DNA from 3 places in the Blautia caccae genome. Region 1 is predicted to be linked to each of the others. Evidence: predicted binding sites of a transcription regulator. Region 1 holds the regulator's gene; each other region holds the start of a gene.
What was found. Region 1 encodes Rex, which represses fermentation and respiration genes when NADH is low (regulators of the CRP and FNR family bind a similar motif). Its sites were predicted from a motif close to ATTGTTAANTANTTAACAAT; they were not measured.
Positions count from the first base shown of each region.

Region 2: the regulator Rex is predicted to act here: its motif matches at 1,484-1,503, upstream of gap (type I glyceraldehyde-3-phosphate dehydrogenase).
Region 3: the regulator Rex is predicted to act here: its motif matches at 2,125-2,144, upstream of WMO65_RS13340 (L-lactate dehydrogenase).

Region 1 is NZ_JBBMFP010000002.1:164,294-167,574, reverse strand. Features, by position in the region: gene WMO65_RS02610 (NAD(P)H-hydrate dehydratase) at 1-1,242, opposite strand, end outside; gene WMO65_RS02605 (redox-sensing transcriptional repressor Rex) at 1,342-1,986, opposite strand; gene WMO65_RS02600 (ABC-F family ATP-binding cassette domain-containing protein) at 2,159-3,281, shown strand, end outside.
Region 2 is NZ_JBBMFP010000005.1:115,096-118,376, reverse strand. Features, by position in the region: gene WMO65_RS07220 (phosphoglycerate kinase) at 1-308, opposite strand, end outside; gene gap (type I glyceraldehyde-3-phosphate dehydrogenase) at 414-1,433, opposite strand; gene WMO65_RS07210 (histidinol-phosphatase HisJ family protein) at 1,642-2,442, shown strand; gene WMO65_RS07205 (GNAT family N-acetyltransferase) at 2,459-3,082, opposite strand; gene mnmA (tRNA 2-thiouridine(34) synthase MnmA) at 3,223-3,281, opposite strand, start outside.
Region 3 is NZ_JBBMFP010000010.1:232,858-236,138, forward strand. Features, by position in the region: gene WMO65_RS13330 (4Fe-4S dicluster domain-containing protein) at 1-100, opposite strand, end outside; gene WMO65_RS13335 (CoB--CoM heterodisulfide reductase iron-sulfur subunit B family protein) at 97-897, opposite strand; gene WMO65_RS13340 (L-lactate dehydrogenase) at 985-1,932, opposite strand; gene WMO65_RS13345 (sensor histidine kinase) at 2,512-3,281, opposite strand, start outside.

The sequences.
Region 1 (3,281 bases):
GGAAATGACGGTACGTGAATCTTTACACACGACTGTCAGGTGATATTTCCCGGCAAAACGTTTTGTCAGGTAAAGAGGCGCTTCCTTCCACTCCTCCACAGATACCCCGGAGATTCTGGAAAACTCACCCAGATGCGGTGTCACAAGGACCGGTGCCGGATATTGGGACAGCACTTCCATTCTGCCGGCCAGCAGATTCAGGCCGTCCGCGTCGATCAGCAGAGGTTTTCTGCCCTCCGCCAGTATGGTATACAAAATATCTTCCGCCTGCTGTCCTGTGCCGAGTCCCGGTCCTACCCCGATCACATCAGCCCATGCAAGCCCTTCCCGAATCTGTTCTTTTCGGATCTCTTCATCGTCATAAAAGCTGTACATGGCCTCCGGCAGCATTGTGGTCAGTGCCTGACGGTTCTCTTCCCTGGTATGTACCTTTATCATGCCTGCGCCGGCCCTAAGAGCCGCACAGGCGGAGAGATATGCCGCGCCGCTTATATCCCGGCTGCCGGCTGCCAGGAATATTTTCCCGAAAGTCCCTTTGTTCCCGTCCGGTTTTCTCGCCGGAATCCGGCACAGATCCTTCTCCTCACAGCTCTGTATGGACAGTTCAAAATCATTCTGAGGCAGCCTGTAGATTCCGATATCAGCCGTCCTTACCTTGCCCGCGCAGGATGCGCCCGGGTAGAATAAAAGACCTGCCTTCTCATAAGCAAAGGTGACTGTCACATCAGCCTTCACTGCGCAGCCCAGCACTTTCCCCGTATCAGCACTGATACCTGAGGGAATGTCCACTGCCATGACCTTTGCCCCTGACCGGTTCAGAGCTTCGATGGTGTCCCTGTATTTTCCGCCCACTTCCCTGGACAGGCCTACACCAAAGACAGCATCTACTATAGTAGTATATTCAGCAGGTACTGCATTCTTGACAAAGGATATATGATAATTTTCTGCAATTTTCACTTGCTTTCTCATTTCTTCTGTATAATGGTCCTTTTTTCCAAGTATACAGATATCTGCCGAGACACCTGTCATATGGAGTATACGGGCCACCGCTACGCCGTCCGCACCGTTATTTCCGGTACCGCAGAGCACCAGAACTCTTTTCAGAGGAAAATTTTCCTCCCGAAGTGCCTGACAGACACTCAGAGCTGCCCGCTCCATAAGTACCAGGGAGGGAACCCCGATCTCGTGGATCGTGTATTCATCCAATAGCTTCATCTGTCCGCCGGTTACGATTTGTTTCATATCATACACTCCTCTCTTATTCCGGTATGAATCAGGGACGTCTGTCAAACCTTCCTGCAGAGCAAAAGGCCGCCGCAAAAATTCCGCAGCAGCCTTTTCTTACTTTTTATGTTCGGTCACATAACAATTCAGGTTATAAGACAATCGCATGAGGCTCTCAGAAAGGTGTACATTTTCCACGATGACATCCTCCGGGACCTCCAGATCCAGATGTGCGAAATTCCAGATGGCTTTGATTCCGTTTTCCACCAGCAGGTTGGCTGTCTCCTCCGCGTTATTCTTAGGCAGAGTCAGCGCTGCTATCTGAACATCATTATCCTTCAGATACTGGGGAAGTTCATCCATCATAAGAATTTCGTTCCCACGGATAGAGATACCTTTCAGAACCGGATTCACATCAAATATACCCACCACTTTAAATCCGCGCTTTTCAAACTGTACATAATTGGCCAGTGCCTGTCCCAGATTGCCGGCTCCGATGATGATCATGTTGTGGGTCCTGTCGAGCCCCAGGATCTTGGCGATCTCTGTGTACAGGTACTGCACATTATAGCCGTATCCCTGCTGCCCGAATCCTCCGAAATTGTTCAGGTCCTGGCGGATCTGGGATGCGGTCACGCGCATCTTGCTGCTCAGCTCGTTTGAGGAAATACGTTCCACACCATCTTCCAAAAGTTCTCCTAAATATCTGTAATATCGGGGAAGTCTTCTGATGACTGCTTTCGATATGCATTTTTCGTCCACGACTTTACCCTCCTTATGTCTAAGTTTTCTGTTTCATATAGGAATATTATATATAATTGTTAAAATAAAGTCAAATACAATTCCAGTTATTGTTGTTTTTATCTGTTGTCAAATTCTGAATTTCCGATATAATAGGAAGGGTGAACCAAAAGATAAAGGAGATTCGTATAAAATGATACTGGCATGTCAAAACATTGAAAAATCGTTCGGAGGCATGAATCTGATCCATGATGCCTCCTTCCATATAGAAGAACGCGAAAAAGCCGCCCTGGTGGGCATCAACGGAGCAGGAAAATCCACACTGCTGCGCATCATCATGCAGGAGATTCCCGCGGACAGCGGAGAGGTAATCTTATCAAGGGGCAGGACCATCGGCTATCTGGCCCAGCATCAGGAGTTGGACAGCGCGCTTACCATCTATGACTCTCTGCTCCAGGTCAAACAGCATATTCTGGATATGGAGCTCCATATGCGCAGAACCGAAAAACAGATGAAGCACGCCCAAGGGGAGGAGCTGGACCGCCTGATGGAGACGTATTCCCGGCTGACCCATGAGTTTGAGATGGAGAACGGCTATGCGTATAAAAGTGAGCTTGTGGGCGTACTGAAGGGACTCGGCTTTCCGGAGAGTGACTTTGAAAAAGAAATCTCCACCCTGTCAGGAGGCCAGAAGACCCGTGTGGCCCTTGGCCGCCTGCTGCTGTCAAAACCGGATATCATCCTTCTGGATGAGCCTACCAACCATCTGGATATGGACTCTATCTCCTGGCTGGAGACGTACCTTTTGAATTATCCGGGAGCTGTCCTTATCGTATCCCACGACCGGTATTTTTTGGACAGGATCGTGACCAAGGTGATTGATATTGACAACGGAAAGGTAAGCTCCTTCAGCGGAAACTATTCCGCCTACAGTGAGAAAAAGGCCCAGCTTCGCAGAGATGCCTACCAGGCCTACCTCAATCAGCAGCAGGAGATCAAACACCAGGAGGAAGTCATTGCCAAATTAAAGCAGTTCAACCGGGAAAAGTCCATTAAGCGGGCTGAGAGCCGGGAAAAGATGCTGGATAAGATTGAAGTCATAGAAAAACCGACTGAGGTAAACGCGTCCATGCGTATTTACCTGAAGCCCCGCATAGAGAGCGGCATGGATGTGCTGACCGTGGAACATCTCTCTAAATCCTTTCCCTCCCTCCCGCTGTTTTCTGATCTGAACTTTTCCATCAAACGCGGGGAGCGTGTGGCCATCATCGGGAATAACGGAACCGGAAAAACGACGATACTCAAAATACTGAACG
Region 2 (3,281 bases), on a different contig from region 1:
TTTGCATTCGGTCCGACTACTTCCGGGTCTGCTGCAAATTTCACTTCCTGGCCCAGTAATTCTGACATTCTCTTGGCAACAGGAGCCAGAGATAACTCCGGTTTTGCTTCTCCCTTAGGTTTGCCCAGATGAGAGCACAGGATTACTTTTCCACCGTCAGCAATCAGCTTCTTGATAGTGGGAAGGGCTGCCACCAGACGGTTTTCATCTGTGATCTTACCTTCCTGAAGGGGAACGTTGAAATCACAGCGGACTAAAACTTTTTTTCCTTTTACGTTGATGTCATCAACTGATTTCTTGTTGAGCATTGGATGATGCCTCCTTTAATATTTGTTCTTGTTAAATAACAGAATGGACAAAAGGAGCCCGGTCCAAAATAGACCGGACCCCTTAATGAGTCTTTATTTGTAATATTATTTCTCTAATAATTTTCCGAAGTATTTGATTGTTCTTACCATCTGGCTTGTGTAAGAATTCTCATTGTCATACCAGGAAATAACCTGAACCTCAGTTGTGCCATTGTCTAACGGCAGAACCATTGTCTGGGTTGCATCAAACAGAGAACCGTATTTCATACCGATGATATCGCTGGATACGATTTCGTCTGTGTTGTATCCGAAGGACTCTGTAGCCTGCTCTTTCATGATTGCGTTAACCTGATCTACAGTTACAGTTCCGTCAACAACTGCTGTCAGAATTGTAGTAGAACCTGTAGGGGTCGGAACACGCTGAGCAGATCCGATCAGTTTGCCGTTCAGTTCCGGAATAACCAGACCGATTGCCTTTGCAGCACCTGTGCTGTTCGGAACGATATTAACTGCAGCTGCACGAGATCTTCTTAAATCGCCTTTTCTCTGCGGTCCGTCCAGTGTCATCTGATCGCCTGTGTAAGCATGGATTGTGCACATGATACCGGATTTGATCGGAGCCAGGTCGTTTAATGCTTTTGCCATCGGAGCCAGGCAGTTTGTTGTACAGGAAGCTGCGGAGATGATGTTGTCATCTTTTGTCAGTGTCTCATGGTTTACATTGTAAACGATGGTCGGAAGGTCATTTCCAGCCGGAGCGGAGATAACAACTTTCTTAGCACCTGCTTTGATATGAGCTTCTGCTTTTGCTTTGGATGTATAGAAACCTGTACATTCCAGAACAACATCTACACCGATTTCTCCCCAAGGAAGTTCTTCAGCGTTAGCTTTTGCGTAGATTTTGATTTCTTTGCCATCAACTGTGATGGAATCTTCACCTGCTGTTACTGTATCGCCAAGTGCATATCTTCCCTGTGTAGAGTCATATTTCAGTAAGTGAGCTAACATTGTCGGAGATGTTAAGTCATTGATTGCTACAACTTCAAATCCTTCTGCTCCAAACATCTGTCTGAAAGCCAGACGTCCAATACGTCCAAATCCATTGATTGCTACTTTTACTGCCATGTTATTCATTCCTCCTAAAAGTGTTTGTATTCCGTGAGGTTTCTATTAAGATTGTTAAAGAAACATCAACCTATTTGATATTGTACCTAATCTGAGACAAAAATTCAAGCATAAAATGAAAAATCGTACCAGTTTTACATTCTCTTTATGTACAATTCCCTCTCTTTCCTATATAATTAGGGCAGCAAATGAAAAGGAGATGTCATCTATGTACGCAGATTATCACATGCACACATCATTTTCCAGCGACAGCGAAGCTCCTATGGAGCACATGATCCTCGGTGCCATTCACAGAAATGTGCCCCGGGTCTGCTTTACAGAGCATATGGATTTCGATTTTCCCACAGGAGAGTTTGATTTTCTTGTGGATATGCCGGCTTACCGGGAAAAACTTCTGGAACTCAGAAAAAAGTATGAAAATAAAATAGAGATAAATTTCGGTATCGAGCTTGGACTCCAGCCCCATCTGACCGGGAAACTGCCGTCCTTCGCAGCCGGTTACCCCTTTGATTTTGTCATCGGCTCCGTGCATGTTGCGGACGGATGTGACCCCTATGACAGGATATTTTTTGAAAACCGCAGCGAGGAGGAGGCATACCGCAGCTATTTTACCTGCCTTTTGGAAAACTTAAAAGTCTTCTCCTGTTTCGATGTATGCGGTCACATTGACTATGTGGTTCGCTACGGCCCCAACCGCAACCTGTATTATACCTATGAAAAATACAGAGATATCCTGGACGAAATTCTCCGCGTTCTGGTGCAGAAGGGCATCGGACTGGAATGCAACACCGCGGGGTTCAAATACGGTCTCGGGCATCCCAATCCCACGGAAAAGATATTAAGCCGCTACCGGGAACTGGGAGGCGAAATCCTCACCCTTGGCTCTGACGCTCATGCGCCGGAACATATAGCCTATGACTTTGAGCGCGCAGGGGCATTGTTAAAGGAATGTGGTTTTCATTATTATACGGTTTTCAGGAACAGAAAACCGGAATTTCTTCCATTGTAAGAGAAATTCCGAAATCTTACAGCCAGATCACCTGGCTGCCATATACGATCTTAGGAATGACAGTGCGGTAAATGCTGTCCAATTCCTCCCTGCAGCGTATCTGTATCTCCTCTTTTTCGGCTGCAGCGGAGGACTTTCCTAAAATTCTGTATTCCACCCCAAAGAGGCGGCAGGTGTTCCGGGAATCAAAAAATCCATTCTTTTCGTAAAAGCGGATTCTTCTTCTGCGGACCTGCAGTTCCTCTTCCCGGGCTGCAAAGGATGGGTCTTCGGTCTCTGCCATGATGATATACCCCTCGTTCTCCCGTACGGCTTCTTTATCGCTGTACATGTCTCTTTTATCTAAAATAGACTGAAGTGCCAGAAGACATGCACTCCCATACCCTCTGCCTCTCACAGACGGCAGCACTGCCAGATAATCGATCAGGTATGCCCTCCCGGAGGGTGCCTTTATCAAAAACGCATATCCTGCCAGTGCATTCCCGTCATAGAACCCATACCCATCCCCTCTGCCGCTCTCTGTCAGCGCCAGAATACTTTTCAGAGGTTTGAGTTCTGACCTTGGAAAATCTTTCTTCATGTAGGTTTTATATATGTACCGAATGCTTTCATTATCCAGTCTCTCTGCTCTCACATTCATCTAATCCTTACCTCCCGGTTAAAACCCAATATTTCGGCCGCGTGTTCTGCATACGATCTGTACCGGCCCAAAGAAAAAACTGCCCGGAAAACAGCTTCATGCAAAAACTGTCTCCCGGGCAATTTTATACTCCAAAAAAGTCATAAAATAATGCCGCCTCCGGCTACATATTCTCCGTCATAAAAGACAACTGCCTGTC
Region 3 (3,281 bases), on a different contig from region 1:
ATGGACAGGATGCAGAACATTTGCCGCATTTCATACATTTCAGCGGATTGACACCGCTGATTTCCTTAATCATTTCAGCCTGTTTTTTTGGAGTATTCATGCTTTTGCTACCTCCTCTTTCACGCCGAGAGCTTCTGCCAGAAGTTCTGTAAAATAGTATACCGGAAGTCTGCTGCCGCAAGTGCTCTTATTCAGATTATACAGGCATAATGGACAGGCTGTGATCAGCATGTCAGCTCCAAATCCGGATGCGCTGTCCATGATCTTATCACACATGGTTTTTGACATCTCTTTTTCCTTCAGGGATATGTAGCCGCCGCAGCACTCGTTTCTGTACGGATAGATCACCGGCTCTGCACCGATGGCCCGGATGAAGTCCTCGATGATGGACGGATTCTCCGGATCGTCGAATTCCAGAAGCCCGCTTGGGCGAAGAAGCAGGCATCCGTAGTAAGCGCCTATCTTTTTGCCGGTAAGCGGAGCTGTCACTTTCTCCTTTAACGTGTCGAAACCTATGCGGTCACGGAGTACCTCCAGAAAATGGAGCACTGTCGTCTCACCTGCATAGGGTTCTTCTAACTGCATATAATTATTTGCTCTGGTGCGAATATCGTCTGCGTTCTTCATATCATCATTGACACGTTTTATCACATGATGACAGGCAGAACAGAGTGTTACCAGATCCTGGCCTTTTTCTTTGGCCTCATTGAGAGCACGGACGGAAGAAAGTTTTGTGGCGATCTCGTCAGTGCCCAGCGGATAAACTCCGCCGCAGCACTGCCAGTTTTCAATTTCTTCCAGTTCAAATCCCAGTGCCCTTGCAGAAGCTCTGGCATAAGCATCCAGCTCCACTGCTTTTGTTTTCAGGGTACACCCCGGATAATAACTGTACTTCATAGTTCCTCCTAATAATCCCGGAAACTGTCCAGTATCCTCATACTTCCTGCTTGGCGGACCAAAGGATACTGAACAGTCATCCTGTTTCTACAGTTCTATCTGTTTGATAACTTCTTTCAGCGCGTTGGCACTTGCCTGAAGTTTAGCAACTTCTTCTTTGTTCATACGCATTGGCACTTTGCCCTGGATACCATTGGGGCCAACCAGAGTCAGGGTGCTCACGCAGACATCCTCAATGCCGTATTCCCCATGCATCATAGAGGAAACGGTTGCGATGGAATCTGAAGATGCCAGCAGGATTCCGCAGAGCTTACATACTGCTGCAGATACCGCGTAGAAGGTAGCACCTTTATTTGCGATCACCTTGCCGCCGGACTTCTGAACATAGGTCAGCATTTCGTCTTTATCCAGCACATCTACCTCTTTGCCAAGGTTCTTAGCCAGTTCATAATACTCATCTACACTGACACCTGATATATACGCACCGGTCCAGGGAATGAAGGAAGTATCGCCGTGCTCACCGAATACATAAGCGTGGATGTTCTTCTGAGCAACTTTAAAGTGTTCAGACAGTCCGCAGCGGAGGCGCGCCGTATCCAGAATCGTTCCGGAACCGATGATCTGATTCTCCGGCAGTCCTGAGATCTTTGTAAATACATAAGTCATAATATCAACAGGATTGCTTACAATGATGTAAAGCGCGTTTGGCGCAGCCTTTACAATTTCCGGTGTAATGCTCTTTAAAATATTCACATTTGTCTGTGTCAGCTCAATTCTTGTCTGACCCGGTTTGCGGGCGATTCCTGATGTGATGATCACAATATCGGAATCCTTTGCATCCTCGTACTCTCCGGCAACGATGTTGATCGGATCGCGGAAACAGGTACCCTGTGCGATATCCATAACTTCTCCGGCAACCTTTTCTTTGTTGATATCAATCAATACGATCTCTGATGCGATATCCCCGTTAGATAATGTGTAAGCAATTGTTGAGCCAACGCTTCCGGCTCCGATGACAGTAATTTTACTACTCATGCTTGCTCCTTTCCCCTTCCCTTGGGTGGTCCTTATTGTCTTTTTTTTAACAATTAATATTCAAAAAAATGTGAAATCACAAATTCTATCTCTCTGAGTATGTTTTTCTGTTAAAACATATTTACTCATCCCCCCTGGTTTCAGGGCCTTTTGAGAAGAATCTGATTTCGCGCTACGAATTAAGGATATCATATTGATAAGAAATTAACAACAACTTTTTAACGATTTTTTGTACTTTTTTGCCTCATCTACTACGTTAATGTAGAAAAGTGCACTTTCGGCCATCTTGTTTTTTGTGCGTGCATTCAAAAAATTAAAAATGCTTAAATTACTTGTATTTTTATGCGTGCAATTTATTTTTGGACTTTTTTTGTCGATTATTTTTTCGATTATTTTCCTGGAATATTGGGGCAGATTCATGTATGTATACAAAAAACAAAAAATGGTTATTTCTGAATTTATCACACATTTTTAAGGTGTGCTTACAAAAGCACGCTGTATTCAAAAAAAGACTGCCCCTGCCAGCTCCGTCATTCCGGCACCGCAGGGGCAGTCTTTTTATCTATCAAACATGTTAGTTTAAATATCTTTTATCGGAAATTCCACTGTCACCACAAACAGATCCGCATCCACTTCAATCCCGAACACACCTCCGCACGCCTCTGTAAAACTCCTGGCAATAGAAAGGCCCAGTCCGCTTCCGCCGTCGGTACGGCTCTCATCTCCGCGTACAAACCGCTCGGTAAAATCAATATCCGACGGGATCTCCTCCTGGGAAATATTTTTTACCGTGGCCCTTGCTGTTTTATTGTCTGTTTTCAGTGTTATGAAAACGCGTGAACCATCCAGGGAATACTTCAGGGCGTTCTGCAGAAGGTTCTGGAAAACTCTGTAGAGACGGCTGCCATCCGCATGGATCATCACTGCCTCTGCAGGAATCTGTGCTTTAACCGTCACAGAGCTTTCTTCTATCTGTTCCTCCATATCAGCCAGTGTCTGGCGGAGAAGCTTGCCCAGATCCAAATCCTCTAAATTTACGGGGAGCTGTTTGGAGGCCGCCTTGCTGATCTCAAAGACATCCTGCACCATGGATTTCAGACGCTGGGACTTTATATCCAGAATACGGACATAATCCTTGACATCCTCCGGAAGGTTCTCCTCCTGCTTCATAAGCTCCACATAACTGATAATGGAGGTGAGGGGGGTCTTGATATCATGGGATACATTCGATACCAGTTCCACCTTCATACGCTCGCTTTTCATTCGCTCTGACAGAGCCGTATCCATACCATATTGGATATCATTTAGCTGCTGGACAGCGTCATACAGATCTGAATCCTCCGGCACTT